DNA from 2 places in the Paenibacillus glufosinatiresistens genome. Region 2 is predicted to be linked to the other one. Evidence: riboswitches for the same ligand, from Rfam matches in the RefSeq annotation. Region 2 holds a riboswitch; the other holds the start of a gene.
The links. A riboswitch is a leader RNA that binds a small molecule or an ion and turns the genes downstream of it on or off. The one in region 2 is predicted to bind cobalamin.

Region 1: another riboswitch for cobalamin. It lies ahead of RBI05_RS07125 (anaerobic ribonucleoside triphosphate reductase); the one in region 2 lies ahead of RBI05_RS15160 (S-layer homology domain-containing protein).

Annotation. Positions count from the first base shown of each region.
Region 1 covers NZ_JAVFHT010000004.1:115,578-130,868, reverse strand. Annotated here, with positions in the region: gene RBI05_RS07150 (alpha/beta hydrolase) at 1-262, opposite strand, end outside; gene RBI05_RS07145 (hypothetical protein) at 602-967, shown strand; gene RBI05_RS07140 (hypothetical protein) at 1,164-1,559, opposite strand; tRNA gene RBI05_RS07135 (tRNA-Thr) at 1,789-1,860, opposite strand; gene RBI05_RS07130 (MTH1187 family thiamine-binding protein) at 2,013-2,321, opposite strand; cobalamin riboswitch at 2,592-2,821, shown strand; gene RBI05_RS07125 (anaerobic ribonucleoside triphosphate reductase) at 2,959-4,935, shown strand; gene nrdG (anaerobic ribonucleoside-triphosphate reductase activating protein) at 4,932-5,456, shown strand; gene RBI05_RS07115 (ribonucleoside-diphosphate reductase subunit alpha) at 5,631-7,964, shown strand; gene RBI05_RS07110 (ribonucleotide-diphosphate reductase subunit beta) at 8,520-9,551, shown strand; gene RBI05_RS07105 (copper amine oxidase N-terminal domain-containing protein) at 9,685-10,602, opposite strand; gene RBI05_RS07100 (hypothetical protein) at 10,752-11,234, shown strand; gene RBI05_RS07095 (zinc ribbon domain-containing protein) at 11,275-11,484, opposite strand; gene serS (serine--tRNA ligase) at 11,912-13,426, shown strand; gene RBI05_RS07085 (aminoglycoside N(3)-acetyltransferase) at 14,288-15,100, opposite strand; gene RBI05_RS07080 (hypothetical protein) at 15,102-15,291, opposite strand, start outside.
Region 2 covers NZ_JAVFHT010000016.1:11,082-26,372, forward strand. Annotated here, with positions in the region: gene RBI05_RS15150 (methyl-accepting chemotaxis protein) at 1-1,444, opposite strand, end outside; gene RBI05_RS15155 (DUF4430 domain-containing protein) at 1,685-2,551, opposite strand; gene RBI05_RS15160 (S-layer homology domain-containing protein) at 2,614-4,725, opposite strand; cobalamin riboswitch at 4,965-5,172, opposite strand; gene RBI05_RS15165 (GAP1-N2 domain-containing protein) at 5,260-8,454, opposite strand; gene RBI05_RS15170 (hypothetical protein) at 8,451-9,713, opposite strand; gene RBI05_RS15175 (beta-mannanase) at 9,949-10,578, opposite strand; gene RBI05_RS15180 (vWA domain-containing protein) at 10,606-11,874, opposite strand; gene RBI05_RS15185 (transcription initiation factor TFIID) at 11,975-14,404, opposite strand; gene RBI05_RS15190 (tubulin-like doman-containing protein) at 14,406-15,291, opposite strand, start outside.

The sequences.
Region 1 (15,291 bases), on a different contig from region 2:
CCGACGGCAGCCAGTAGCCGCGGAGCTTCAGCCCGTCCGGGGCCGTCAGCTCCCAGTTCGTGAAGTTCCGGCCGGCGATCCAGCGCTGGCCTTCCCCCCACGAGGCGCCCGCTACAGGGGGCGGACCGCCTTTTCCGCCGCTTTTGGCGATATAAACCGTCTTGGGCGCGCGCCGGACAGCCACGTTGTAGACCAGCAGCCCGGCGTACACCGTAAGCGCCGCACACACAGCCGCAATTCCCGCAATTCCAATCCAGACCAACGCCTATCACCCGCCTTCGGAGTTTACAGCAGCTGCATCCAGCCGATCAACGACATCCAGAGCGGCACACTAATCAATACCCCAAAGACAAGCCCCCGCAGCATCCGTGTCTGTGCGTGCATGGCGATTCCTCTTTTCCATTCCAAATTTTAAATTTAATTTTAACCTTATAAATTCAATATATACGCAGCGCCGGGCATTTATTGTGAAATAAATCACATAATACTCTCGATTTTGCTTCTTTTTCTGATTTCCTTTCCTGCACCTCTTGAATCATGCCGGGGTTGGGAATAAAATACGAATATATGTTCCTAGTAATAGTAATCGGGAGGTAGAAGGATGCCACATGAGGAGAACAGCGACCGGAGGCTTTTGCAGGCCTATATTCTGCTTCCGCTCGTCATCACGGCCCTGGAACGGGACGGACGGCTGCTGGCGCGCCTTCTTCGGACTCCGGCTCCCTATGTCGAGATGGCGGAAGCCGCAGCAGCCGCGGCCGCGCGCGATCTGCGAAAGGTCCGTCTGGCCATGCGGGCCGCCGGGATGAGAGTCTACGAGAATGAGCGTCTGGCGGACGGCATTCGGGTCCGCTATCAATGCCGGGGCTTCCACGGGGAAATGTCGGTAACCGACGCGAAGCTCGCCGATCAGGCCGTATCGCAGATGCGCCGTTATATGGGCCTGGAGGCGCCGGCCGTGCGCTAGACGCGCCTCCGCACCGGGGCGCGCGTCCCCGTCCTCCGGCCGCACAAAAAGCCCGGCCGTGGGAGTCGGCCGGGCTTCAAAAGAATAACCACAACACTGGGGGGTGTTTGGTAGTCCTATCATACCCCCGAAACCTGAAAAAATCCTGACGCCAAGCTGAAAATTTCCTTAAATTTTGCTGGCATTAGCGTTAAATTTATACATAATGGGGCGAAGCGACAAAGAACTGCTGAATATCCAGCTCGATCTTGATGGACTGGAACAGTTGCTCCAGACTTGGCACCCATACCAGCGAATCCTGGCGCAAATAGCTGAGAACCGACTCGTAACTGCGGCAGAAATCATCCAGATGCCGGCTGGTCGCCGATTCCAGCACATTTATCGCCTTTCGGCCCAGCTCGGTATAATCCAGGCACAGCACTTCTTGAAGGTCTGAATCGCCGCCCAACAGGCGGGTCCACGAGAACGCCCCCCCATGCACGATTTCGTTTGAGCCCTCCAAATACTCTACCCGGGAATGTTCAATTATAAAGGCGTGAATGCGGCTTTCTATATTCTTATAACCGTCGAGAATCCGTTCGGTATTCGACATGGCTTCTCCTTTCTGGCAAGGCCAGCAAAAAAGGGAAGCTTCCCCTAGACTTATACGGCGGAAGCTTCCCGAATGGGCAGATATCATCAGTTCAGTTAAATTTAGTATACGACGTTATACATCGTTTGTATAGAGACAAACCTACAATTTACAGCGAAATGGAGAATATAAAAAAACGCGGTTCTCCGTATTCAACGGTGAACCGCGTCTCTGTTCAGGTCTTTCAAGATGCTGGTGAAGGGAATTGAACCCCCGGCCTACGCATTACGAGTGCGTTGCTCTACCCCTGAGCTACACCAGCATGTTAACTTCAATTTCGCAACAGAAACTATTATACCGGAATCGAAGAAAAAAGCAACCTTTTTTTGAAGCCAGTCTCCCCAAAGGAACCCGGTGCCCGAATAAGCCTCCGGGTGAGGGCTTCGCCAAGAGCTGTACCGCGCTGGCATCTTCTCATTGCTCCCGGAGCTTCCGTTCCACCGACTCCAGCTTCTGCCGGCTGCTGGAATCCCGATCCCGGCGGTCGTCGATCTTGAGCGAGGTCGAGACGCGGAGCGCGCCGCTGCGGAACGGCGTTTCGTGCAGAAGACGGACGGCCTCCAGAATAGCCGGAAGGCTTCCTTCCAGAATGGTGCCCATGGAGGTCAGTTCGTAGGTGATGCCCTTCACTTCTTCCAGAGCCCGCTGCATGTCCGCTACGTACCCGCTGAGACTTGTACTCCCTGTGCCAATCGGAATGACTGTAATTTCGGCGATGGCCATCATGGATTCCCTCCCAACTGTGTGTGCTGCTATTGTACCCCTTCCTGTCCCTTGCTGCAAACCGCCGGTTCGTTCCCTATTCAGGCACGAAATTTTGCCTTTTTTGTGGCCGGACCTGTGGATGAAATGTGGATTTCCTTCCCTCGGATTGTGGATGAACTGTGGAGCAATTGTGGAAAATCCCCCTCCGCCCGCGCCCGGCGCGGGATTCAAAATTCGGTTTACATACACAACATATTGGGTTATCTTTATTAAACAACAACCAAATATAGTAGATTCATAGATTCAGGTGCCGTTTCTCCTCCAAGGAGAACTCGGCTTAAAAGGGAAGCCCGGTGCAATTCCGGCGCGGTCCCGCCACTGTAACCGGAAGCAGTCTGACCTACCCGGGAAGCTGCAAGCGGATTCGGCTCATGCCACTGCGAAATGCCCGTCATTTCACGGGAAGGCGCCTTATCGGTTCCGGAAGCCAGGAGACCTGCCTGCATCGATTCGACACCCTAATTACACAGCCTGCGAGGAACAGGAAGGTGTCCGTAACGATCTGCGGCCGGATCAGGCTGTACATACGGGCATTTTTCGCTGGAAGCGTAAAATGCTTTTTCTATTTATACAGGACGAAAGGGGACGCTAGGCTATGACACTGCTGGAACAACGCCAGGACACCCGCCAAGAGGCGCTGCTGGAGGAAGCGATCGGCATCGGCGACGATATTATCGACAGCCGGGATCTCGATCTGCTGAGGGAGAACGCGAATTTGAACGGGGAGAGCTTCTCCGGCAAAATGAGCAAGCTCGGAAGCGAGTATTCCAAATGGTATGCCCGCCACTTCACGCTTCCTCCGCGCCTGACCCATGCGGTTCAGGAGAACATCGTCTATGTCCATGACCTGGACCAGTATGTGATCGGCACGACCAACTGCATCTTCATCCCTTTTGAACGGCTGCTCCGCGAGGGCTTCAATACGGGCAACGGCAGCGTCCGCCCGCCGAATTCGATCATGACGGCGATGGCGCTGACGGCGATTATTTTCCAGTCCCAGCAGAACGCCCAGTACGGCGGCGTATCCGGCAGCAAGCTGGACCACGACCTCGCTCCCTATGTCGCCAAATCCTTCGCAAAATTCTTCCGCAAGGGCCTGGAGTACTTCGGAGAAGGGCAGGCCACTGAAGTGGACGGCGAAATCGCGATGAGCCGAACCGACCTGGCCGCGGCCTATCCGCAGGCGTTCCGCTACGCGATGAAAGAGACCGAGAGCGAGACGCTCCAAGGCGCGGAGAGCCTCATCCATAACCTGAACACCATGTCGTCCCGGGCCGGAGGCCAGATTCCGTTCACCAGCATCAACTACGGCACCTGCACCTCGCCGGAAGGGCAGCTTGTGATCGCTTCCCTGCTGACGGCGACGATGAACGGACTGGGAAGCGGGGAGACGCCGGTGTTCCCGATTCAGATTTTCAAATGCAAACAAGGCATCAACCAGCAGCCCGGCGATCCGAACTACGAGCTGTTCCTGAAGGCCGCAGAATGCTCCGCGCGCCGTCTCTATCCGAACTTCGCCAATCTCGACGCGCCGCTGAACCTGGCTTATTACGATCCTGCCGATCCCGATACTGAATTCGCGACGATGGGCTGCCGCACCCGGGTGCTCGGCGACCGCTTCGGCCGCAACCGCTGCTCCGGCAAGGGCAACCTCAGCTTCAATACGCTGAATCTGGTGCGGCTCGGCATCCGGCACGGCATGGTGACGGGCCAGCGGGAAGAGGCCGACGAGCAGGGCTTCTACGACGATCTGGACCACTATATGGAGATTGCGCTCGAAGGGCTCGTCCACCGCTACCGCATTCAGTGCGCCCAGAAGGCAAAGGCCTCCGACTTCATGATGCGCGAGGGCGTCTGGGAAGGCGGCGAAGTTCTTGGACCGGAGGACCCCGTGGGCGATCTGCTGAAGCACGGCAGCCTGTCAATCGGCTTCATCGGCATCGCGGAGTGCATGAAGGCGATGTACGGCCGGCATCACGCCGAGGACCCGGACATTCATGCCAAGGCGGTAGCCGTCGTCCGCCGTATGCGCGACTTTTGCGACCGCAAGAGCGAAGAACTGGACCTGAACATCACGCTGTTCGCCACACCGGCGGAAGGGCTGTCCGGCAAGTTCACGAAGATTGACCGCAGCGAGCTCGGAGCGATCCCCGGCGTGACCGACCGGGAATATTACACGAACTCCTTCCATGTTCCCGTCTATTACGAGCTGGGCGCCGCCCGGAAGATCAGCCTGGAAGCGCCGTTCCACGAGCTGTGCAATGCCGGCGCCATCTCCTATGTGGAGCTGAACGGGAACGCGCGGAGCAACCCGGGCGCTTTTGTGAAGATTATCCGCTACGCGCTGGAACAGAACGTCAGCTATTTCTCGATCAATCACCCCATCGACCGCTGCTCCGCCTGCGGCCATGAGGGCGTCATCGGGACGAACTGCCCCTCCTGCGGCGCGCATGAGGAAGAGGTCCATATCCGGCGGCTGCGCCGGGTGACCGGCTACCTCACCGGCGATTACCAGACCCGGTTCAACACCGCCAAGCAGGCCGAGGTCCGCGACCGGGTCAAGCATCTATGAACATCTGCGGCTTCTATCCCGAATCCATCAATGAGGGCGAGGGGCTGCGGGCCGTGCTGTTCGCCAGCGGCTGCCGGCACCGCTGCCCCGGCTGCTTCAACCCGAAGACATGGAGCTTCGGATACGGCGAGCCGTTCACTGCGAAACGCAGACGGGAGATCATCGGCGAGATCGCCGGCAATCCGCTGCTGGACGGCTTGACGCTCGCCGGCGGCGATCCGTTCTTCTCGGCCGGAGAGGCTGCGGCCTTTGTCCGCGAGCTGCGGGCGGAGCTGCCCGGCTTCAACGTCTGGGCCTACACGGGCTTCACCTGGGAGCAGCTGACGGAGCGCCCGGACACGCCCGAATATGAACTGCTCGCGCTGTGCCAGGTGCTGATCGACGGCCGGTTCGACGAGCGGCTGAAGGACACCTCGCTCCAATACCGGGGGAGCAGCAACCAGCGCATCCTTGATATTCCGGCCGGACTGGCTGCGGGAAGGCCGGTGCTGTGGAGGCCGGCGGCATTCGCCGCACTGTAGCAGTATGGCCCCGCAGCCGCCGCCGCGTCTAACCGTCCGCCTCGACCGGTTAGATTCTAAGAGTTGCCATCCATGCAAGCGGAACCCCCGGGGTACTTGCCCCGAGGCCCTCTCCGCGCTCCTATAGATCAATTTGTGAAATTGCAAAATTAAAATAGAAGGGAAGCGATCCATATGCCTCAACTCGTTATCAAGCCTGACAACCGGAGACTCGCCTTCGATGAAATCCGTCTCTCCGTCTATGCGGACCGTCTCCTGACCGGACTCGAGCAGCTGAACAAGGATCAGCTGCTGCGCGGCGTGTCCTCCAAGCTGCGCCGCGAGGAAGTGAGCGGCGAGGAGATCAGCGCCGCGTTCACCATGAGCGCCCTGGAGCTGGTCACCAAGGAGACGCCGGACTGGAAATTCGCCGCCGCCCGCTCCCTGCTGACCTCCCTCTACAAGAAGGCCGCTGTTCACCGCCGCTACAAAGCCTACCCGGACGCCCCTTACGGCGCGCTCTACCCGCTGATCGAGACACTGGTGAAGAAAGGCGTCTACCGCGAGGAGCTTCTAACCTGCTACACGAAGGCTCAGATCGAGGAGCTCGGGGCCTGCATCGACTCCACGCGCGACCTGCTGTTCGATTACATCGGCCTCTTGACGCTCTCCGACCGCTATCTGGCCCGAGACTTCGACGGCCGGGTGATGGAGCTGCCGCAGGAGCGCTACATGGTCATCGCCATGTACCTTATGCATACCGAGCCGGAGGAGAAGCGGCTGGAACTCGTCAAGGAAGCCTATTGGGCCATGAGCAATCTGTATATGACGGCAGCCACGCCGACCATGTCGAACGCCGGCAAGAAGGTGGCCGGACAATTGTCAAGCTGCTTCATCGACACGGTGGACGACTCGCTGGAGGGGATTTTTGACTCCAATACGGATGTGGCCCGTCTCAGCAAAATGGGCGGAGGCATCGGCGTCTACCTCGGCAAAGTCCGCGCCCGCGGCTCCGACATCCGCGGCCACAAGAATACCAGCTCCGGCGTCATCCCCTGGATCCGCCAGCTCAACAACACCGCCGTCAGCGTCGATCAGCTCGGCACCCGCAAGGGCGCCGTCGCCGTCTATCTCGACGTCTTCCATAAGGACATCCTGGCCTTCCTCGACCTGAAGCTGAACAACGGCGACGAGCGGATGCGCGCGCATGACGTGTTCCACGGCGTCTGCCTGCCCGACCTGTTCATGGAAGCCGTAGAGGCGCGCGGCGAATGGCACCTCTTCTGCCCGCACGAGGTCAAGAAGACAATGGGCTGGAAGGATGGGCAGGGCCGGGCGCTCGGGCTGGAGGACTTCTACGACGAAGCCTTCGGACAGGGCAGCTTCCGCGAGCGGTACGCCGAGGCGGTGGCCCACCCGTCGCTCTCGCGGATTACGGTACCCGCCATTGATATTATGAAGCGGATTATGAAATCGCAGCTGGAGACCGGAACGCCGTACATGTTCTACCGCGATACGGTCAACCGGGCGAACCCGAACCGCCATGCGGGCATGGTGTTCTCGTCCAATCTGTGCACCGAGATTATGCAGAACCAGTCGGCGACCGTCGTGGAGCAGGAAGAACTGGTCACAAAGGACGGGCAGACCCGGATTGTCATCTCGAAGATTCCCGGCGACTTCGTTGTCTGCAACCTGAACTCCATCCATCTTGCCCGCGCTGTCCCGGCCGGCGTGCTGGAGCGCCTCGTGCCGATTCAGGTGCGCATGCTCGACAACGTGATCGACATCAACAACATCGAAGTGCTTCAGGCCCAGTACACGAACAGCCAGTACCGCGCCGTCGGCCTCGGCACCTTCGGGCTGCACCACCTGCTGGCGCTTGAAGGCATCCGCTGGGAGTCCGACGAAGCCGTTGAATACAACGATCATCTGTATGAGCACATCAATTATTTGCTGGTTCGCGCCAGCCATGAGCTGGCCCTGGAGAAAGGCAAGTATCCGAAGTTCGCCGGCTCCGATTGGGAGACGGGCGCGTATTTCGAGTCCCGCGGCTATGTCAGCGGAGAGCGTCAGGGCAAGTTCGTGACGACGGAGCAGTGGCGCGAGCTGCGCGGTGCCGTCGCCCAAGGCGGCGTCCGCAACGCCTGGATGTTCGCCATCGCGCCGAACGGCTCGACCTCGATCATCGCCGGCTCCACGGCCAGCATCGACCCGCTGTACGAGCTGCTCTCCTACGAGGAGAAGACGACGTACAAGATCGCCAACCCGGCGCCCGATCTGTCCGAGAAGACGATCTGGTATTACAAGACGGCCTTCCTGCTGGACCAGAACTGGTCGATTCAAATGGCCGCCGCCCGCCAGCGCCATGTCGATCAGGGGCAGAGCTTCAACTTCTATGTCCGGCCGGACATCAAGGCGTCGGAATTTCTCGCGCTGCACCTGAACGCCTGGAAGAGCGGACTGAAATCGACCTATTACGTGCGGAGCCGGGCGCTGACCATCGAGGAGTGCGAGTCCTGCGCGAGCTGAGGCGGCTTACTTTTAATAATGGAATCGTGGGACTTCGGCAGGTTCGAAGCTAAGAATTGGATCGTACGACTTCAGCAGGTCCGAAGCTTGGGATTTCCGGCCGCTGTTGTTCTTGGATTTCCTGATTTGAACCGCTGCCCGCGGTAGAAATCCAAAAACAAAGGTGGACGCTGTCGCTCCTCCAATTCCCAATCTTCTCCCCTGCCTCCGTCACGATCCCCAGCGCAGCCAAGGCTCCCCCAGGATAATGGGGGAGGCGAATGGCAGGGGCTCCCCTTAAGATTTGGGGAGCCCATACACACCGCCTGCCGCCGGCAGCTGCTGGCGGCGGCCTACTTACTGATCAAATTACTTAAACGGCCTAGAACAAGCCACGGAAGGAAATTTGGAGCTGGAGAAGCGCAGCGGCCGCCTTTGTCTCCGGATTTCAACCGCTGTGGCGGTTTAATCAAGAAAGCTGGAGACAACAGCGGCCGGAAATCCCAATTTCCGCAGTGGCGCATACCTTGGCCGCTTAAGACGAACGGCTTATTTTCCATCAAGGAGGAACCCAACATGCAACTGCAAAAAATCTTCAACACCGAAGCCCCCAACCGCTCCACCCGCATCATTGAGGGCGAATGCTCGGGCATTCTGAACTGGAACGATATTCGCATGCCGCATATGTACAAGCTGTACAAGGTGCTGCTGCTCAACCACTGGATTGCGGACGAGATTCCGATGAGCAAGGACGCCCAGCAGTTCCCGCTTCTTGATCCCGAGGAGCAGCGCGTCTTCAAAATCAACATTTCGCTGCTCGCGGTGCTCGACTCGATGCAGACGATGTTCGTCGGCGATGTGAAGCGTTATTTTACCGACTCGTCCCTGGAAGCCATCTCTGCGATCATCGGCCAGCAGGAGGTCGTGCACAACCAGTCCTACTCCTACGTGCTGTCCTCCATTGTGTCCGAGCAGGAGCAGAAGGAAATCTTCGAATACTGGAAGCATGACCCGGTGCTGCTGGAGCGCAACACGTTCATCTCCGGCATCTATCAGAGCTTCCGCGACAACCCGAATCCGCAGACGTTCTTCGAAGCGCTGGTAGCCGACCTGATCCTGGAGGGAGTCTTCTTCTACAGCACCTTCGCATTCTTCTACAATCTGGCCCGGGACCAAAAGATGATGGCGACCAGCCAGATGATCTCCTACATCCAGCGCGACGAGAACCAGCACTGCTATTTCTTCGCAGAGGCGTTCAAGCAGCTTCTGAAGGACTTCCCCGAACTGAACACGCCGGAGAACACGGACTTCGTGTACCGCACGATGGACCGGGCCGTGGAACTGGAGACGAACTGGGCGTACTACACGCTTCAGAACGTGCGCGGCATCGACCTCGGCGAGCTGAGCGATTACATCAAGTTCATCGCCAACAAGCGGCTTACGCTGATGGGGCTGGAGAAGGCCTATCAAGGCGTTGACGTCAACTGCATGCCGTGGATCAAGCCGTTCTCCGACGAGGCGCTGAATGCGACGAAGACGGACTTTTTTGAAGCCAAATCCCGCAACTACGGCAAGACGAGCGACGACAACGGATTCGACGACCTGTAAGAGGAGGCCCGAATCGGGCTGTAAAAAGCGCCCCGGGGGACCGATCCCCCGGTTCGATAAAGAAACAAGAAACGGATGCCCTCCCCGGCTTCTAAGTGGGAGCATCCGTTTTTGTGCAGCGGCTGGAAGGCTGCTATTGTCTCTCTTCCGGGATGTTGAAGAAGGTATCGAGCTTCATGTCCTTCTGCCCCAGAGTCGCGGCGGTGCCGTTCGTCTCCACGAATCCGTACCCCGCTTCCATAATCGGCAGCATCAGATGATAGAAGGCAACGCGCCCCTTGATCTGCGGCTGAACGCCGTCCTGGTCCTCAATGGTATAGGGGAGGAAGAACAGCGCCGGCCGATCCGCCTTCGTACCGCCCATCCGGGCTGTCCAGACCAACTCACGGTAATGATCTCCAATCCGGTAATAGCGTACCGTGCCTCCGGAGGCAATAAAGCAGGCATCCGCCCGCCCTTCCGGAAAATAATAATCCTGGCTCTGGTTCTCGCCACCGTTCCATTGGTACACCTCCCGGAGCGAGGTCGTCTCCGGCATATGCAGCGCCGCCGTGCGCGCTTCCGCCAGGTCGGCGGACTTCAGCTTCGCGGCCAGCTCATCGCCGGCCCTCGCTACGTAGACCGTGCGGGTATGAGGATTCCAGGCGACATGCGCCTTCCCCGCCTCGGCGATGAAGCGCAGCGGCACCATGATCCGCCCGTTCTTCAGCGCAGGGGCAGCGGGAAGCCGGGAAGTACCCGAAGCCGAGACCGCCTGTTGGCTGCCGGGGCGCAGAACGTACCGGATTCCTTCCCGGCTGACCGTTACTTGCTTGGTGGCATTGTTCCAGCTCACCCGAAGACCCGGAATGGACTGGACTGCGCTCAGCGGGACCATTACCGTATCCCGGGCCAGATAAGGAGCGCTGTCGGTTGGAATCAGCTTGTCGTTAACCACGATCCCGATCGGAGCGGCGGACTTGGCCGAGACTACGGCCGTCCCCGGGGCAGCCCCGAACCCCATCCCGGCGGCGGCCAGGGCCAGAACCAGCAGAGCTTTTAGCCTACTCAATATGAAGACCTCCCGAAATTGGAATAGATGTCCTATTAGACGGCGGCCTATCGAGAAAGTTTCGATACAGATACACTTTATTTCTTTATCTGGAAGGTTGTGTTATATAAATAAGAAGATTCTATTCTTACTCCTAAGGGGAAGTTGCCATGAGCCGAACGTTCCGCAATCGAATATGGGCCGCTGCGGGAGTCGCAGCCGTTGTGCTTCTGCTGCTGAACTGGAAGATCGCGGAGGACATTCATCTGGAGGCCGTCGCCTTCGGCTATGAACCGCAGGGCAGCGGCGGGCGTCCGGTCGAGACGAGGCTTACCGGCAGCTATGATCCGGACAAGAAGCAGTTCCGGGGAAGCTGGACTATAGGAACCACCGAATTCCCGCATGTGTTGTTCACCAACGGCCTTTCGGCCATCGCCTATAGAGACAAGGAGCGCATTCCGCTTGGCAATTTCATCTTCGAGCCGGACTCCGGGCGCTATGTCATCACCCTTACCAATCCGGACTTGATCCGCTCGCTGTTCCCGGGCGAACAGGCCCCGACCCAGCTTAGGCTTGCGGCTCCCGCACAGAACCGGCAGGAGGCCGAGGCCGTCTATCAAGACCTGAACTCTGATCCTGCGGCTTCCCGCTAGACACCAAAAAGGGAGCGATCCGAGTCGCTCCCTCCCTTCTCTAGTTCCCGAGAAAATCGAGAACGTTCATGCCGCGCGATGTCTCCGCCTTGTACAGTTCGGTATACCCGCACTCTGCACAGCTGATCGTAATAAACTTCTTGTTCTGCACGTCGAACAGCTTGGCAAAATTCCCCCCGGTCGCATGGAACTGATCCCGCTCATACTCCGTACAGCCGCATTTCTCGCATTCATATACCCAGTTACTCATTTCATCCGCCTCCTGTTATAGTACCTATAACGGATGAACGGTTAAAATCGTTTCAAAAATTTTCCGCACCTTCCGGGTTGCATACGAACCGACTCTTAAGGCACGCCACCCGGCGAAAGCCGCGGTTGCATCAGGAGCGGTCCCTGCGCTATACTAATCCCCACAACCAAACAGCACCACCAAGCCCAAGACCGGCATCCAACCGCGAGGCGTTTATGACCGGGGCTTCCTGAGCCCTCTAAAATAACCGGGTTTCGCCCGTTACCGCGAAGACCAAAGAGGATCGGACCTGCCGGGCGCCTGCTGCGCCGCGGACTTGAGGTTCGGTCAACCTGGGTGGCACCGCGAGCCGACGCTCCTCGTCCCATGGATGAGGGCGTTTTTTGCGTTTTTTCGGAATTTCACTATCGAAAAGGAGCGAGTGGCAATGCTGGACATCGGGTACATTCGGGAACATGCGGAGGAAATACGGGCGGCGGCCCGGCACAAGGGCATCGCGTTCGACACGGACGCGCTGTTGGCCTGCGACGGGCGGCGGCGGCGCCTGCTCGGGGAGGCGGAGCGGCTGCGGGCGCAGCGGAACCGGCTCACGCGGGAGGCGGAGGCGCTGCTGCGCGGGGGCCGGGGACGCAAGGACGGCGGCGGCAAGCCGGAAGACGACGGGCAAGCTGCCGTGAATTCGAAGACGGCGGAGCCGGCGATAGCGGAGGCCGGGAATGCGGAAGCTCCGACGCCTGCGGCAGCGCCAGGGACAGCGGCAGCGGTCCCGCAGGGCCGGACGGCACCCGAGGCAACGGAGATGCCCGGGGTGCAGGCAGCCGAGCGCCCCGCCGGAATAGCGGGCGCGGACGCGGCCGAAGCGATCAAGGCCCGTGTTCGCGCACTGGGCGGCGAGTTGGTGACGCGGGAGCGGGAGCTGGCGGAGACGGAGGCCGAGTACCGGCGGCTGATGCTCCGGGCGCCGAATCCGCCGTCGGCGGACACGCCGGTCGGAGCTAGCGACGCCGACAATATGCTCGTCAAGACGGCCGGGCTGCTGCCGGTCTTCGGCTTCAAGCCGCTCGACCACGTGGAGCTCGGCGAACGGCTCGAGCTGCTCGACCCGGCGCGCGGCGTCAAGGCCGGCGGACCCCGCAGCTATGTGCTGAAGGGAGCCGGGCTGCGCCTGCATCACGCCGTTCAGCGGCTGGCGCTGGATGTGCTGGAGGCGCGGGGCTTCACCGCGCTGGAGGTGCCGGTGATCGTCCGGCCGGAGGCGCTGGAACGGACTGGTTTTTGGCCAGGCGGGGAAGATCAGGTGTACGCGCTGACAGGCGAGAACCGGATGCTCGCGGGCACGTCGGAGGTGTCGCTCGTCTCGCTCTACAGCGATGAAATTGTCGATGTCTCGGAGCCCATCCGGCTCGCCGGGTCGTCGCCCTGCTTCCGCAGCGAGATCGGGTCGGCCGGGAGAGACGCGCGCGGGCTGTACCGGGTGCATCAATTTGCCAAGATCGAGCAGGTCGTGCTCTGCGAGAACGACCCTGCCGTATCGGAGGCCATGCTGCAGGACATTCTGGAGAACGCCGAGCATATTCTTCGGCTCCTCGAGCTGCCCTACCGGGTCATGGCCGTCTGCACAGGCGACATGTCGCTGAAGACGCACAAGCAGTATGACATCGAGACGTGGATGCCGGGGAGAGACGCCTACGGAGAGACGCATTCGGCGTCGAATCTGCTGGATTTCCAGGCCCGGCGGTCGAACATCCGGTACCGCGACAGCGAAGGACGGCTGCGCTTCTGCCACACCCTCAACAACACCGCCGTCGCTACGCCGCGCATCCTGATCCCTCTGCTGGAGAACCATCAGCGGGAGGATGGCTCGGTGCGGATCCCCGAAGCGCTTCGCCCCTATATGAACGGGCTGGAGGAGCTGAGAGCCCCCGGGAGGGAAGAGGCTTAGGGCTGCCGGTCCCGGGGGCGTTTGGACGTGGCCGGGGGGCTCGGGGCGGCCGGGGGTCTGGAGAACTCGGCGTGGCCGGGAGCTTGGCGTGGCCGGGGGACTCGGAGTAGCCAGGGAGCTCGGGGCAGCCGGGGGTCTGGGGAACTCGGAGTAGCCGGGGAGCTCGGGGCAGCCGGGGGTCTGGGGAACTCGGAGTAGCCGGGGAGCTCGGGGCAGCCGGGGGCGGCCGGGGAACTCGGCGGGGCCGGGGGATTCGGGGCGGCTGGAGGGCTCGGGACGGCCGGGGAGTTCGGCAGGCTGGGCCCCCTCTCGGAGTACGCTTCCGGGGGCCACCGTCAGGATGGCCCCAACCCCAACCTCCGTCCGGACTCAGGAGACGCTATTTCAGGCTTATAGCCGACATTTCACGGCGAAGCGGACCCCAGGGACCTTATTCGCGGCCGAAGGCACCTCCGCATCCCCAAAAATCTAAAATAAGGTCTCCTGTGTCCGAAGCCCGGTCTAATTAGGGGGTTGCAGGGCCAATAAGGTCTTTGAGGTCCGGTTCAGGAGCTCGGCATGCGCCCTCTCGGCGGTATGAGCGGCGGCAGGCCGGCGTCTCTTGTCCGGGATGAGACCTCCCGGACTGATTATCAGGAACGCCCCGAGCAGCAGCTCGGGGCGTTTTTTGCCGAATCCAGGCTTGTTGCCGTTGCCGCTTAGTTGGGGTGGCTCGCATCTGCGTCCGCGTCCGCGTTCGCGTCTTCGGCCCGTCCGAACGGGAATTCCGGTCCGCACGCCGTCTCCGGCGGTTCCGAAGGTCCCCTCAGTGTCACAGCGTTGTAGCGTCCCTGCGTTGCGGCGTCCCCGCTTGCGGACAGCTCATTCGCCCGCCCGGTTCCGTTCGATCCACTCCACGCCGTAATCGACCAGGGACCGCTGCGGCATCAGCATGGCTTCAGCCCCGGCAACCCGGCCCCGGCGTAGCACTCCCGTCTCCGACTCATAGGCCGCTCCGATCAAGGCAAAATCATCCGAATCCCATTGCAGGTCCGGGAACTGCCGCCACCGGCGGGCCCCGTCGTCTTCCCGAACCGGCGCGCCGGCCGTCTCTGTCTGTCTTCCCGGCCAGTCGGCCCGGTATTCGGACAGATGCAGAGAGGTGTTGTTCTCGTGCCCTACGCCAAGCAGCAGCACCATGCCGCCGCTGTCATACAGCCGTGCAAGGGGCGAGTCGTCGCCCAACCCGTAAGGGAGCGGGTGCGCGCTTGTCAGCCGTTCCGCCGCAGGTCCTCTCGCCGCGAACGAGTAGAGCGGGTGCGCGCTGCGGCGCGTCCCCCGCTGACGGCGGAAGGTCTCCGGCAGAATTCCCATTCCCCGGGTCAGCGTCAGCGTCTTGTCATAGGCCGGCGTCTCTTCCCGGATGGCAGTCCACCACTCCTGCGGAACGGGCGGCCTGGACCAGCCGGCAGGGTCGGACAAATCTGTGGAATGCGTCGGCATCATCAGCGTTCCTTCGGCTCCAAGCGCCTCCTCCAGCGCCAGAATGACGGCGGGCGGACCGCCCGCCACCCAGGAGCCGAGCGACTTGAACGACGAATGAACGAGTACGGTCATGCCATCGGCCACGCCGAGCCGCCGGAAATCGTCAGCCAGCGTGCGAACGGTAATCAGAGTTCCTTCAATAAGCTTCATTTCAATGGATATTCTCCTCTCCGAGCCGGAAATAACCCTGAACCGAGGGCAGCATCGTCACCGCCTGGATAGCCATTCCGAGACTCATATACAGCAGATGAACCGCACCCACCCCATTCATCATATACGTCTGAACCATAATCCAGATGATCAGGCCAAAGCCGATATACAGAGATACCGCCCAGGCGCTG
Region 2 (15,291 bases):
TCTCCTGAAAAGCGCCCGAAATCTCGCGGCTGCCTTCAACCCCTTCCAGCGCCAGCTCGGCGCCGACCGCCATCGCTTCTACGGCTTGCCCGGTCTGGGTCTGAATCTTGCCGATGATATCGGCGATATGCAGCGAACTCTGGGCCGTCTCGTCGGCAAGCTTGCGGATCTCTCCGGCCACCACGGCGAAGCCGCGCCCGGCCTCTCCGGCCCGTGCCGCCTCGATGGAGGCATTCAGCGAGAGCAGATTCGTCTGTCCGGCAATGTCGTTGATCGTCGTACTGATGACCCCGATCTCGTCCGACAGCCGGGCCAGCGTGCTGATGACCTCCCGGGTCGAAGACACGTTGGCATTGATCTCGCTCATCTGCGAGCTGACCTGTCCCACCTTGCCGCTGCCCTGGTCGGCCGATTGCGCCGCCAGATTCATCAGCTCGTACATCTTCACGCTGCCCTGCTCGACAGATTGCAGGTCTTCGGCCATCGTCCGCACTGAAGCATTCGTCTCGGCAATGCCGCTCTTCTGCGTGACGAAGCCCTCGGCCATCTCGGATGCCGCTTCCGCGATCAGCCGGGAGGCCAGCGAGGTCTGCTCGGCGCTGGCTGTCATCTGCTCCGAGGAGGACGACAGCGTCATCGCCGTTTCGGTAACTCTCCGCATCATGCTGCGCAGGCTCTCCAGCATTGCATTGAAAGAGCTGCTGATCTGTCCGATCTCATCCCGGGAGCGATACGGAACCGAAGCCGTAAGATCGCCGGATTGGGCTTCCTGAATGGATTTCTTCAGAATCGACAGCGGCTTCGTAATCAGACGCGAGGTATACCACACCGCCAGCACACTCAGCAGCGTAAAAACAACAATGAGGGCAATGCTGATGCTGCGCACCTGGTCCGCCTTCTCGTTCGCATCTTTATAATTGGCAACGGCAATCTGTTCAAGCTTCAGAGAGATCCCGTCGAGGAAGCTGTGCATCTGTTCCTTAAGCGTGGTGAACTCGCTGATGTACGTTTTGTAGGCGTCCTCGTTCCGGTCGCTCTTGACCAGACTGATAATTTCATCCCGCTTGGCCTGATAGCGGCCGACAATCGTCTGGAACTGCTTCATGCTTCCCTCGACATCCAGCGAGTCCGACCGGATTCCGGCGAGCCTGCCTACTACGGTCTCATTATCCTTGCTTCGGCTCTCAATGTCGCTCAGCAGCTCATTCTCCTTGGAAGAGTCGGAATTGAGCATGAGCGACAGTAAATCCGACTCCATCACTTGAGTATTAAGCTGAATGCGGTCGACCCATCGTCCCGGAAGCAAATTCTGATTGTACATACTTGTAGCACGGCTGGCCAACTGCTGGCCGGAGGTAGTCCCGTATACACCGACGCTGATCAGCGCATACAAGATGATCATCACCATGATGGCAAGCTTGTAGGTAATCTTCAGGTTCTTCAAACTGCTACTCACTCTCCTGCTGCGTAAATTACAAATCCCCTCTCATTATCGGTCGTTTCATGAAATATTTTAGTTTTTTCAATCACTAATTTCATTCCAATTAATTGAATCAACTGACAAAATCCCGGGAAGGTTCCTTTGAAATAAACAAAAGACCGGCGAATTCGCATCCGCTGCGAATCCGCCGGTCTCTGTCAGGTTGGAGCCGTCCGCTTCGGCGCGCCGGTTCCAGTTGCCGCTCTAGCGGGTCTTGCCAACGTCCTTGCCTCCGTCCAGGGTATACCGCCACTCCACGCTATCTCCCGGCTTCAGTGTGTACGCCCCGGCGCTCTTATCCGGGAATTCTCCGTTGACGCTGAACAGCCAGCCGCTCTCGGGACCCTCGTCCAGCTCATACAGATTGTCGATGCCTTCGACGTACCCGAGCGCCCCGCTTCCCCGGAACTCCATCTGAATCTTCTTCTTGCGAGTCAGCTTCTTCAGAACTTCAAGAACGCTGTCGCCCTCCTTGATCTCCACTTCGGTCGGCGGCAGAATCACGCCCCGGCCGCTACCGCCCGTGACCGACAGCGTAACGCTGCGGGCTGCCGGCGACGCGGCAGCCGGTCTCGGGCTGGCCGCCGCACGCGGACTATCCGCCCCGCCGGCCGGCGCAGCCGTCTTCTCCGCCGCCTTCGGTCCGGCGACGGGCTTCTGCGCGGGCTTCGCCGACGCCCGCGGCTTGGCGGCGTCCGGCTTCGCCGAGACGCCGGAAGCAGCCGGCGCGGCCGCTGGCGCGCCGGACGGGCGGGCCGCCGGTGCAGCGCCTGCGGCCGCCTTCCCGGCGCCGCTGCCTGCCGGCGCCTTTCCGGCCGCGCCAACCGCGGCTGACGCGGCGGGCGCCGCCGCAGGCGAGGCGGCGGACGATGGCGACGCGGCGGACGTCCCTGCCGGCGAAGCCGGCAGGGCAGAGGCCGCAGCCGATTGTCCAGCTGCGGACGGCTCGTCCGCCGGCGACGAGCAGCCGGCCAGCAGTGCAAGCGCAAGCGGCAGGGCCGCAAGCGCCCGGCGGGGACGCAGGCGCGCCGCGCCCCGGCGATGTCCAGGGTATGTCTTCTCAAGCCGCATAGCGTCCTCCTCCTCCTCCTGTTCAGTCTGAACCGGGTTCATGCCCCGCTTCCGTTATCCGGTTAATCGGCATCCTGCTGAAGACGGTCGGCCACGACAGCCGCCATTTCCCGCGTCACCGGCGCATCCGGCAAGAACTTGCCGTACGCGCCCGAGAGATAGCCCTTCTCGGCGGCGGCCCGAACGGCATCGCGCGCGTAAGCGGCGATCTGCTTCTGGTCGCTGAAGCTTGGCGCAGACGCCGAAGCCTTGAGACCGTAAGAGCGGGCGAGCATAACCGCCATATCCTGGCGGCTGATCGGAGCGTTCGGCTGGAAGCTCGTGGCCGTAACGCCGCCCACGAAGCCCAGCTCCTTGGCTTTGGCGACATAGCTGTAATACCAGGCTCCCGGCTTCACATCCGTGAAGCCCGGTTGGGCCGCGCCTTCAGCGGACACGCCCGACAGCCGCACCAGCAGCGCGGCGAACTGGGCCCGCGTCAGGGAAGCCTTCGGCGCGAAGCGTACCTTCCCGCCGTCCGAAATGCCGTCCATCAGCTTGCTTGCGTACACCTTGTTCACCGAAGCTGCGGCCCAGTCGGCTATCTGCGCGCTGTCCGCATAGAGCGGCAGCACGGCCAGAGTTCCCGTATATCGAACTACATCCGGCGCCTGGCCCTTCCGGTAACCGTTCACTTCAAGCGCATATTGTCCGCCCGACGGGATAGCGGCAAAAGCGGCATTGCCGTCTGCGTCCGTTACCGCCGCAGCACTTCCGACCTTGACCGTAACGCCGGCGGCCGGAGCGGTCTTCGCCTTCCCGCTCTCCCAATCCATCGCCGCCTTGGTCACATGCACCCGGAACGGCTTGCCGTGCTCCGGCAGCGCCGGCTCGGCATATACCGCATCGACCACCTGCGTATCTCCGCCGCCGTAATAGACCACCGCGCGGTCGCCTGTCTTCAGTTCGAACTTATCCATTCCGACCGACGGGAAGATCCATTCTCCGGCCCGCTGAACCGCGTAGCTCCAGCCGTCATAGCCGCCGTACAGTCCGTTCTGGACCCCCTTCACACCCGAGACGTAGTCCCCAAACGAAGCGTGGGAGATCTCCAGCCCAATTCCGGGCGCTTGATTCAGCACCTTCAGGGCATCCAGGACGTTCGCGGCTGCAAGCTCCGATTCCAGAACCGGCTTCTCCGGTCCTTCAATGACGATTTGGACGCGCGGCTTCCCGGCTGTGTCCGCCGCCGAAGCGGCCGGGGATACCGGGAACCGATACAACGCTCCCTTGCCTTCCTTCAGCATCGTATAGGCATCCAGGGCAAGCAGAGCCTGCTCGGTCGCCAATTCATCCGACTTGGCCTTCAGCGTATGGCCGAAGCCGCCGTCTCCATTCCGGTAGCTCAGCAGCCGGTCCACGAGGCTGACGCCCGATTTGGTGAACCGGGCTTCGGTCGGATCAATGCCCGCCGAGGTCAGGGCGATGATGGCCTGCGCCACACTCTCGCTGCTGTCGCCGTAGCCGCCGCCGGCCTGCTGCTGGACGGACAGCCAATCGGCTGCCTTGTCCACCGCCGCAGCGGCCGCCGTCTGATCGCGGTGGGCAGACAGCGCAGTCAGCGCCATGGCCGTAAGGTCCGGATCGCTCTTATCTCCCATCAGAGCGAATCCGCCGTCCGGAAGCTGCTTGGACACAATCTCGGCAATCAGCTTGTCCGCATTCCACGGCGCCGATGCCGGTACGGCATACCCGCCCGCATCAAGCGCAAGCAGCCCGTAGATCGGGCCGTTGAGTCCCTGGGAAGTCATTTTCGCATGATTATAAATGCCTTGGACCAGGTTATAGCCGCCGATATTGGTGGCATCCAGTCCGGCTGCCGCTGCAGCCAGCACCCGCCGCGAATATTCGGTCACCTTGGAATACGTTCCCTTGGAGGCCTTGATCTCCTGAACGAGATCCGTTTTATAACGTTCCGGCAGGGCTTGTCCGCTCCGGATCAGGCCGATGGCCTGCCAGTCGGAGGAGATTCCTCCCTTCAGTAAATAGGCTGCCGCGCTTTTGGCCGCCTGCGCAGCCTCGCTGCCGCTCGCGGCGGACGCCGTCCCGGCAGTCCCCCAGCCTCCCAGCAGCAGGACCGTCAGCATCAGAACCGCCATACAGGCGCTCCACGATTGGATCATGCGTTGTTTCATCTGTTCTTCCTCCCCTTGGCCGATTGCTTCGGCCGGTTATTAGTCCGGATGCTGGCGCGTTCGCGCTTGCCTCTTCCGCAGACGGCTCCTCTCCCCGCGAAACAAATAACGCCGCCCCTTAAGGGGCGGCGTTGACGGGTCCGTCTGCTTCATTTCCATCGTCGGAATCTGGCGCGCATGCTGTCCGCATGACTGCCCGGGCTCCGCACTTCTTCGCCGCGCTCACACCCCGAAGAGCGGCGAATATACATCAAAAGGCAGGTCTCCTGGCTCATGCCTCAGACGCCGGCCCTCCGCCTTCCCGTTCGCTGGGCGAACAGTGGCCTACTTGCTTGGAGGGGGGCTAAGCATTTACAGTGGCGGGACCGCGCCGGTCTTTCACCGGCTTCCCTATTAAGCGACTGGCCGTCTTGGCGGACAGATCGCACCTTTGAATGAATCCCGTATTCAATTTGAACATTCCTTATCATATCGGTAAAAGGTCCCGCTGTCCACACCCGGCATTTCCCTGCCGGATAGAAATCTTCTTCCCGCTTACTCCCCCGCGGGGGAAGCGGACGGCGCCGAAGCCGTTCCGGCCGGGCTCAGGGAACCCGCCGGAGAAGCCGCCGGCGCTGCGGCCGGCCCGGTGCTGGCGGACAGCTCCGCCGATGCGGGCAGCTCTTCCAGCTCTCCGGTCATGCTGCGGTAGACCATCGTTCCCACGGTGCCGGGATCTTGGGGCGAGGCTGTAGCTTCCGCCGGTTCAGAAGCAAGGTCCATACTGAATTTATCCCCGGGCTTCAGGTCTATCGCCGCATTGAACGTCAGCAGCACTTGATAGGAGGACGACAAGCCGGATACAAAAGGAACCGCCTGCACAGCGGCCGGGCCGGACGCCGGGGCGGCTGTTCCTTCGGCTGCGCCCGCAGATGCGTCCGCTCCCGGCAGCGCCGGGGAAGCGGCCGGCATCGGCGAGACTGCCGCAGCGGGCGACGGCGATCCGCCGGCGTTCTCCGCCGTATCCGTGCCGGCGGCAGGCGCCGGGCTGGCGCCGTCAGGCGGCGGTGCGGCGCTCTCCGCGCCAGCCTCCTGCCCTTCGTTCAGCACCGTCTCCGGCCCGGCGGAAGAATCGGCACGGGCGGACGCGCCTGCGTTCCCGCAGGAGTGCACCGCCGAGATCAGCGGGAAGGGCCCCTTCCACTCGCCCTTGCCGCCTGGCTGCACTGATATTTCCCCGCCCGCCGTGAACGAGCCGCAGTCAGCGGCGGTGCGGAAGGTCAGGAGCACCTGACGCGCCGTTCCTCCGTCTTCCCCCGGATCGGCGGGAAGGATATACGCCGCAGCCGGGGTTCCCGCTTCTCCGGCGGGCGCTGTCTTCGGGTCGTCCTTGCCCAGAAGGCCGGCCAGCGCCGCGATCCCTCCGGCCAGCACCAGGATCGCCGGAACCAGAATCAGCAGCGGCCGACGCCAGCGGCGGACCCACTGCTCCACAGGCGTCGCCAGACGGCTGCGGGCCTCCGCATAGGCTTTGAGCAGAGCGGGCCCGGCGGCGGCTTCATGGTTTTTGCGGAACTCGCGCGACTTGAAGGCTTCCCGGTCATGGGTCACCAAGTCTTTCACAATCGCCTGCCGGTAGCCCGGCTCCAGCCGGCCCGGCTCCTTCAGGAAGAGCGGCCGGTCCTGCGACCATTCCAGGAACCGGTACATCGTCTCCCGGCTGCCGCCGGACTTGCGCCGCACCTCGGCGAGCAGCGCCGCATATTCCAGCTGGCCTCCTTCACGGTCGGCCCGGCTGTGGTAATACGCCAGCGGCAGCAGCGCAAAGGGCTCCGCTCCGGGCGACTCCTGCAGCCACCGGCGGCCAAGGAGCTGGACCTCATCCAGCTCCTTGGGCGTCAGTTCGTCGAAGATATGCTCGTCCGGCTCCTCTTCCCCGAACCACCGGTAAGCCGCCCGCAGTACCTTGGCCTTGGAGCGGTCGTGGTGGCTCAGCGCCGGCTTCCACTCCGTCATGTCCGCCGGATAGCGGACGAACGGAATGTCGAGCAGCTGATCCGGCGTCAGCGTCTCCAGCGTCAGGCAATGCAGCAGATAGCGGTCGGACGCCGTGAGCAGCTCCTGCTGAAACGCCAGCGCTTCCGCCGGATAGCCCCCCCGCCGCCGCGCCTTCTCCGCCTTCTCGGCCTCGTCATGCATATCGGCGACGGCGCGGACCGGGTCCTCCTCCGTCTGCAGCTTCTCGATCAGAAAGTCCAGGACAGCGCCCCGGAAGGCTTGAAGCCGGGCCGCCTCCGGCATGAACCGTCCCCAATGGACGGCGAACGCCATCACCTCGCCCGCGCCGGAGGCCTCCGTCAGGCGGCGCTCCATATAGGGCTGGAACAGCAGGCGGGTGAAGTCCGGCATCGCCAGCACCCGCCGGAAGAAGGCGGCGGCCAGCTCGCCGTCGCTCTCGACCAGCCGGTAGCCTTCCTCCAGCAGATCGGTGCGCCCCGCAATCTCCGCATTCAGCAGACCATGGATGAAGTAATCGACCGCCCGGCCCCGGTTGCTGTGCCCCTCCAGGCCGAAATGGCGCCGGTAAGCGCCCATAACGGCGGGCAGCGGCATGCTCTTGCTCCGCACCGCGGCATACTCCCGGTCCAGAAGCCCCAGCAGCAGATCATGCAGTGGCGCTCTGGCTTCCACAGACGCGGCGTCCGGCAGCCAGTCCAGCAGGCTGTTCAGCACAGCTCCGCGGTCCTGTTCGTAGAGCGCCTCCTCTCCCCCCGCAAGCCGGTAATAGACGGCCAGTTCATTATAGGCGGATACTGACAGACGACGCTCGGCCTTCTCGCCGCGCAGCAGCCGGTCCGCCCAGTCCGCGAACGCTTCGGCCTCTTCCCGGTTCCGCTGAAGCAGCTCCCAGATGAGCTCGGCATACGGCTGCGGGCCATCTCCGAAGTCCGCGTTCCAGGTCCGGCCGCCTGCCAGATCGAACCCGTAATCCTTCTCGATATTCCGGTCTCCCGGACGCAGGCTGCCGCTCTCGACAAAGGTCAGATGAATGTATTTGCGGCTCTGCGGTTCACTGGCATAGGTCAGCACGCCCAGCCGGCGGCGGAACTCCTGCGGGAGCGCCGACATCAGCAGCTCGGTCACATCCGCCGCCCGGTTCGGCAGTTCTCCGACCGGAACGTCCAGGGTCACATACATCTTCTTCTTGCCGGAGACGGCGTTCATCGCCGCCTGCAGCAGCGCCTGGAAGGTAGCCCGGTCAATGCCGAGCTTGGCCAGCTCCGCTGCGGAGAGAGCCGCCCTTCCGCGGGAAGACGGCACTGCCGGCAGCTCAGGCAGCGTTCCGCCCGGTTCGCCTTCGTAACGGTCGGCGAAGTCCGCATGCAGCCACGCGCCGTACTCCGTTACAATATCCTCGGACCGGAGGGCCGGAACGATATAGTTATGCGTGAAGAATGCGCTGCGCAGCCCCGTGAAATCCGCGGCCTTGTAGAGGCTGCGGCCGATCACCGTCTCTCCGCTGTCCGTATGGAACAGATGGACCGCCGCCGGATACTTCGATTCCTCCTTCTCTCCCGCTGCGGAGAGCTCCGCCGGGGCGTCGTAGAGACAGAAGGGATGCAGCACTTTTTTGACAAAATTGCCGTCCAGCTTGTCCGACTTGGCCACCGTATCGAAGCCTTCGGTCGTGCGGAACACGCCGCGCCGCTCGCGGGTGTACATCTGCTGCAGAATGCCCGAATCGATCACGCGCGGTCGCTCCCCTCAATGAAATTCAGCTTATAGAGCAGCCAGAGGAACGGCTCATCGACCCGGATCGGGCTGACGACGCCCTCTATGCGCTGGCCGACCGGGTTGCTGCCGAGGGCCGACACCGCGAAATAGGCCGTATTGGCAAAATACACGTCCATCGTATCCTTGAACGGCCGGTCCACCTTGCCGATGAACCGCCGGATTTCGCCGTCGATGTTGTCCACCTCGCCGAGATTCAGCGTCCCCCGGTGCACGTAATTATTGAAGACATTGCTGTTCGCCTTGATATAGTCGCCGTCCTCGTCTTTCAGGGAATGGAGCATGTCGCTCTTCGCCAGCACGATGGCGGTCGGAATCTCCGTCCGGCTCTTCTCCTGGTAGGCGATGAAGTCGCCGAACATGGTCAGGACCACGTCGCGCGGTTCATCGTACTGGGAGACGAACGCACCCGGATGATCGCCGAGATTGATCCGGATCTTCTCGCGGATGGAACGGATCTGCAGCGGATCAACCATGAACAGAATGCCCGCCGAGTTCTTGATATGCTGGCCGTGCAGGCCCAGATAATCCTGATCCACCATGCCCTCGCCGGCCACATCGAAGAAGACCAGCGTCAGCGGAGGCTTGCTCTCGTCCTTGAATACGAACTGGAAGATGAACGGCTCCTGCATCTTCTCCTTCTGCGTCGAAGCCAGCAGATCGCCCCGCTCGAACAGCGGATCTTCGTAGAGCGACCGGAACTTGCGGCTGATCTCGGCGTTCAGCGGCATGCAGGCTGCGTCGAAATGCCCGGCCGTCGTATGCTGGAGCGTATGGATCAAGGAGGTCATATAGACGGATTTGCCGACCTGCGACGCGCCGATAATCGAAATAATGTTGCTCGGCACCTTGCCGGCGGTCACCGGAAGCTCGTTGTGGCAGTGCGGGCACAGCCGCCGCCGGGTCAGCACCCCGTAGCGGTCGGTCAGTCCCGTCAGCACATGGTCGCTGTAGTGGCGGTATTCCTCGGGAATATCGGCGGGGTCCAGAATCGCTTCCAGATCATCCACCCCGTCCAGGCCAAAACGCTCCCGGTAGCGGTTGAGCACCGCATCCTCCGAAGGCGCGTAGTTCTCGTCGTCCTCCCGGCTGTGCGCCGCGCGGAAGACCACTTCATCCGGTTCAAATTTGGCAAAACAGTACGGACAGACAATATCGTAGAACAGCGGCCGCGGCTGCGGCTGGTTCTTCTTCAAGAATCGGCTGAAAAATGACATGAATTCTCCTCCTCCAAAACAGTCGGCGGGACCGCTTGTCCCCGCGGCCGGACCGCGCCGGGAGTTCTCAACGCTGTGCGCCAGACTCCCGGCCGCCGTCCCGCCGGGCCCGGCCGCAGCGCGGGACCTGCATCCCTCGGGATACAGCGCGCTGCGGTTCCGGGCGTCCGGTCATTCGGTATCCGGATCTCTGGGCATCCGGTCTTTCGGTATCCGGTCTTTCGGCCTGTGTCTTCTACTCCGGCACCAGCTCGTAATAACGGGCCTGGCGCGGTCCGTCGGTAAAGAACAGCCGGATATAATCATCCGGCCCGATTTCGATCGGCGGCAGCGCGTTCACGCCGGGGGCGAAATCGCGGACGAACGGATAGCGGATGCCGTCTTCCTTGTCCTGCGGGTATCCGCCCCGCTTCTTGACGTAGCACAGCACATCCTTATCGACGGGCGTCTCGGCCGTGACTGTAATCTGCGCCGTTCCCGACTTGCGCAGCAGCCCGCGTCTGCGATGAACCGAGTAGCCGATGCGGGCTTTGCCCGCGCCGACCGTTACCTGGTCCCCGCCGTCCGGGCGGCGGACCAGCCGCGTTCCTTCCTCATCGGAGAGCCGGACGTAGACCGCGTAGCGGACCGGTCCGATCTCCTCCATCCGGTCGCGGTACCCGCCGGCGGCCTTGTATTCTTCGCGGGTGTAGAGCTTGTAGCCGCCCGGCGGCTCATCCGGCCCGGCACCCTCCGGCATTTTGGCGATGCAGACCGCCTGGGCGCCTTTCGGCCAGTGCCAGCGGAGCGTGCAGACCCGGTCTTCGACGCTGGCCTTCAGATCGGAGACCGCCGGCCGTCCTTCTCCCGGTTCAATAAATTCCATGCTGTCGTTCCTCCCTGCTGTACGGGGTCAAAACCCTTTGCTGCTCCGGCCGCCCGGCCGGCGGTAGCCGGAAGACGGACCCTGCGGAACCGGGTCCCGTCTTCCGCGCCGGACCATCCGTCCCTCGCCGATGGGGATGACCGCCGTGAACAGCGCCATCACTCCTGCGAGCAGCAGCACGGCGATCAGCCGGATTACGCCGTTCAGGAAGCCGTTGCTTCCGAGGCCGAATTCCAGCGTCAGTCCGGCCAGCAGGCCGGACACCGCTCCGCCGGTGCCGAAGCTCCGCGCCAGATAGCGGTTGTCGAAGATGATGCCCAGACCGATGCCGAGCGCCGTTCCTGCCAGCAGCAGCGCAAGAACTCGCACCGCCGCATAATACGGGCTGTCCGCCGTGTCGTCCGTGCGCTCCGTCAGCAGCGTGCGGTCGCCGAGCCGGTCATAGATTTCCCGGAATACGGCTCCCAGCCGTTCCGCGTCCTCCACATCGTAGTACGCGCCGCCGGTAGACGCAGCCATATCCCGGAGCAGGCTCGTACCGGAGGCTTCCGTCAGCGCAAGGCCGATCGTATTGACCGCAACCTCCCGCTCCCGGTATGCGGCCAGATCGCTCTCCAGATCCAGCGAGCTGACTCCGTCCGAGAGCAGGATGACCATCGCGCCCCGCTCCTTGCCGGAAGCGCCGGTAATGACGTTCATTGCCTCCGCAAGAGCGCCGCGCAGATTGGTTCCTCCGTCGGTCGTGGACAGGCCGCCTATCGCCGCCAGCACCCGTTCCCGGTTGTTTCCCTTCAGCCGGATCAGCGGCTGGGCTACAGCCGCCTCGTCGCTGAACGAGACGACGGCGACCCGGTTGTCGCCGTCCATCGAGGCGATCAGCTCCCGCGCCGCTTCGTAGCGGCGGTTGGACGGGTCGCTCTGGGACATGCTGCCGGAGTCGTCGATCACCAGCACAATATCCTTCACCGGCTTCGAGCCTCCGAAATTCAGCTCATAGATGAATTCCGTCAGGGAACCGACTCCCAGCAGCAGCGCGACGGCCAGCGGCAGCAGCTTCCACGACAGTCCCAGGTAACGCTGCCGCCAGGACGCGCCGTTCAGTCTCGGCGATATCATTTCCGCCAGCAGACAACCGGCTCCGACGCCCAGCGCGACCAGGGCAAAATAGAGGCCGACGACGAGTATCGGCGGCCATTCCTCCAGCTTCGCGCCAAGCAGCAGCTCGCCTGCGGCAAAAGCCGCCGCGCCTCCGGCAAGGCTGAACAACAGCAGGAGTGCATTGATTTTACGCTGCATGCTTCAACATCCTTTCCCCCATCGAGCGGACCGAGAGTCCGCTCTTGTTGTGCGCGGGCCGGCCGGACTGTGCCGCTGCCCGCATTCTTCGCCGCCCGCCTTACCCGCGCAGCGGCGGCAGGTCCCCGCTCTCATCCGCATGCAATTCGTATCCGTTCTGAAGGTACGTCTCATAATAGATCCGGCCGTTGCGGTAATAGAGCAGATCCTCCAGATGGAAGCCGCCCATCAGGTTCAGCTTGGAGACCCCGCTGCGCCGTTCCTCATGGACGAAGCCGACCCGGTAATTGCGGGTCGTCTCTCCCTGGGCCAGCGCATAGCGCAGGAACTCGGAGCCCGAATCCCCGAAGAAATACTTCTCCTCGTGCCGGTGCTCCTGGGTGTACTGGAGCAGGCGGACATTGATCGCCGCTCCCTCCTCCAGATTCCGGTACAGCCGACGGAACAATTCTTCCTTCGGCAGTACCTCCCGGTTCTCGTACGCCGCCGCGACATTGGCCCGCCGCAGCAATTCTTCCTCGAACGGCAGTCCAAAAGCCGGCGATGCCAGCACCTCCCGTTCACACAGCGCGACCAGCTCCCGGAGGAAAGCCTCGCCGCCCCGGTCCAGCAGAGCCGCGGGATCGCCCAGCATCCGTTCCGTGAACCACACGCCGGGTCCGCGTCTGGATTCGGCCTCCGCCAAGACCTGCTCCGTCACGCCCGCGTAGTACTCCATAATGTTGCGGCCCGTATCAGAGTCGTTCCGGCCGATGGCTTCCATCGCGGCAGCTCTCAGTTCCTCTTCCAGCTCTTCCATCAGCCGCGCCCGGCGGCCGTTCTCCGCATTCAGCCGGTCCAGCGCATCCTCCAGCCTGCGGCAGAGCGCAAGCTCGGTCTCCAGGCGAAGAATGCCATATCTGCGGCCATACGCTTCCTCGAACAGATAGCGGACGGCGTTGCGGACCGTCCGCTTATCCAGCAGAGGCACGCGCGGAATCGGCAGGCGGCCGACCTCCGCTGCATACAGCCCGGCCAGCTCCTCCCGCGCGGTCGCTATCGCCGAGCGCAGCCCGGCCATATGCTGGCGGAGGCTGTGCCGCACGCTTCCGGCCTCGTCGCGGTCGGCGGTCCAGCGGGCCAGCTGCATGAAGTTCGGCGGCGCGGGCATCGCCGCCAGCGAACGCAGCAGCTCGCGCTCCGGATCGGCTTCCTCCAGTTTCCGGCCTGCCGGATTCTCAAAGTTCGCGCGAAAATAGCTCTCTGCGCCCTCGCCGAACAGCAGCTCCTCCGCCTCCCGGAGCGACAGCCGCCGAAGCTCTGCAAAGGACGGCTGCGTATGCGCCATCAGGCCGTTCATTTCGGCCAGCTCTTCCGGCTCCGGCAGCAACCTGCGGGCCCGCTCCCGGAGGCTCGCCTCGTCCATTCCCATCAGCCCGAGCCGTTCGCGCGGGCTGAGGCCGCTGCTCTGCCGAAGCTGACCGGCCAGCAGGCGGAGCAGATGATACAGCACAGCCAGCGCGATCTGCCGGTTCGGCCGGGTCACCTCGGCGAAGCCCGCCGAGGCGTAGGTCTCCCGGCCCGACACCCCGCGGATGCCGCTCTTGAAGGCGGCGTTGTTATAGCCGCCCTGACCGCCGTATCCGCCCGGGCCGCTTCCGGCCGAAGCGTCCCCGCCCCCCGGACGCACGGCATTCTTCAGCAAGCTGATATGCGAGATCATCTCGTAGTTGTCTTCCATGCCGCGGGGCGAGACAATGCCCCGCTCATTCTTGTCGGACAGGCAGTAGACCAGATCGAACAGCGGCGCCGGGCCGTGGCTGACCGCAATCGACAGCCCATCCTCCGTCACCAGCAGCGGTGCGGTCAGAGCATAGTCTGACGCCTGCATGCCGTCCAGCTCCCGCAGAAAGGCGAGTCCGGCGGAGCTGGCATAGCCGAAATGCTCCGCCTGCTCCCGCTCGGAGATCAGAACGAACAGATCGGTGCGCACCGACTTGAACGACTGGGCCAGCACGGTGCGCGCCAGCAGCGCAATCTGGGGCAGCAGAATGTTCGCGGGATCATCGACCATCGTCACGATCGACAGATGAATCACGTCAAACGACGAATAGAGACGTCCGTAATCCGCAATTTCATTGCTGATCCGCCGCAGCGCGGTGTTCATCCCGGCGAGATAAGCGGATTGCTCCTGAAACGCCCGCCAGACGTCCCGGCGGACCGTTCGGGGGTCTCTGCCCCGGACAGCGGGGAGCGTCATCTTCCGGACGGCCAGGTCCGGCAGCCCCGGCTTCGGGGCTGCTCCCGGGGACGGCTCTCCCGCATCGGAGGCCTCCTCCGGCGCGGCATGCAGCGCCAGCACGCCGCCGGCATTATCCCATTTGCGGCGGCAGCTCTGCACGACCGGCGAGATCGCCGGCTCGCACCGGGCTCCGAGGAACAGGAAGAGCGCCGGGTAATGAATGCTGGTGCGGCCGTCGCCGCTGCCCTGCTGCGCCTCCTCCCGGAGCGCATAGCCGTCCGCGAACTGCTCAAGCATCGCGCGGCCCATCTTATTTCAGCCTTTTGCGGATCGCGCTTAGCTTGCCGGTCATCGTCTGGTAGAACGCGTACATCTCGTCTCCGTCGGCATGCTCCGCACGTTCATACTCCAGCGAGTCGCGCGCTTCCAGGAAGGTGACGTACAGATTCTCCAATCGGTAGAGCAGCGGCGCCACGTCCTCGGAAGCCGTCATTTCGGCTGCGCGCTTCGCGGCTTTGCGCTGCAGCGCCGCCCGGCTCTTCTCGTCCAGGCTGCGATAGTGGCGGTACACCGCGTATTCCACATAGTTGCGTTCCTTCATCAGGTTGGCGAACGGCTCCCAGCTCTCTTCGTCCTCATCCTTGTCGTAGACGAACAGCGCGCCTTTCTTCGCGATCGTATCGGTGTAGAGCGCCTCGAGGAACTGATCCAGCCACTTCTCTTCGTCCCGGTGGCGGCCCAGAAGCGACTCCAGCTCCGCCGATTTGGCCGCGAGCGCGTCGTACTTCGCCAGCTCCTCCCGGACACGGGCGATCAGCAGCGGTGTGCGGATCAGATTCTCCCGCGCCAGCTCGCGGGTTACGCTGCCGAAGATATCCCGGGCGCCTTCCCGCACGAGTCCGCCGTCCCGCAGGCGCTTCAGCTCGTCGGCCGCCTTTCTCACTTCACCGAGGTTCGGGCGGCCGGAATCCAGCCGCAGATCGAACGCCCGAAGCACCGCCTCCACATCAAGCGGCCCCGTCAGAATGACCGAATAGCGGCTGCTCGTCTGTTCCGCCGCGCTCTTCTCGGCGATGACGCCCAGCTCCAGCGCCCGGTCAAAGTCGGCGCGGACGCCGGAATTGTACGCCTTGACGCGGAAGTTGCTGTACGTATCGCCCCAGGATTGCTCCGGAATCGGCGACGGCAGGTAGGTC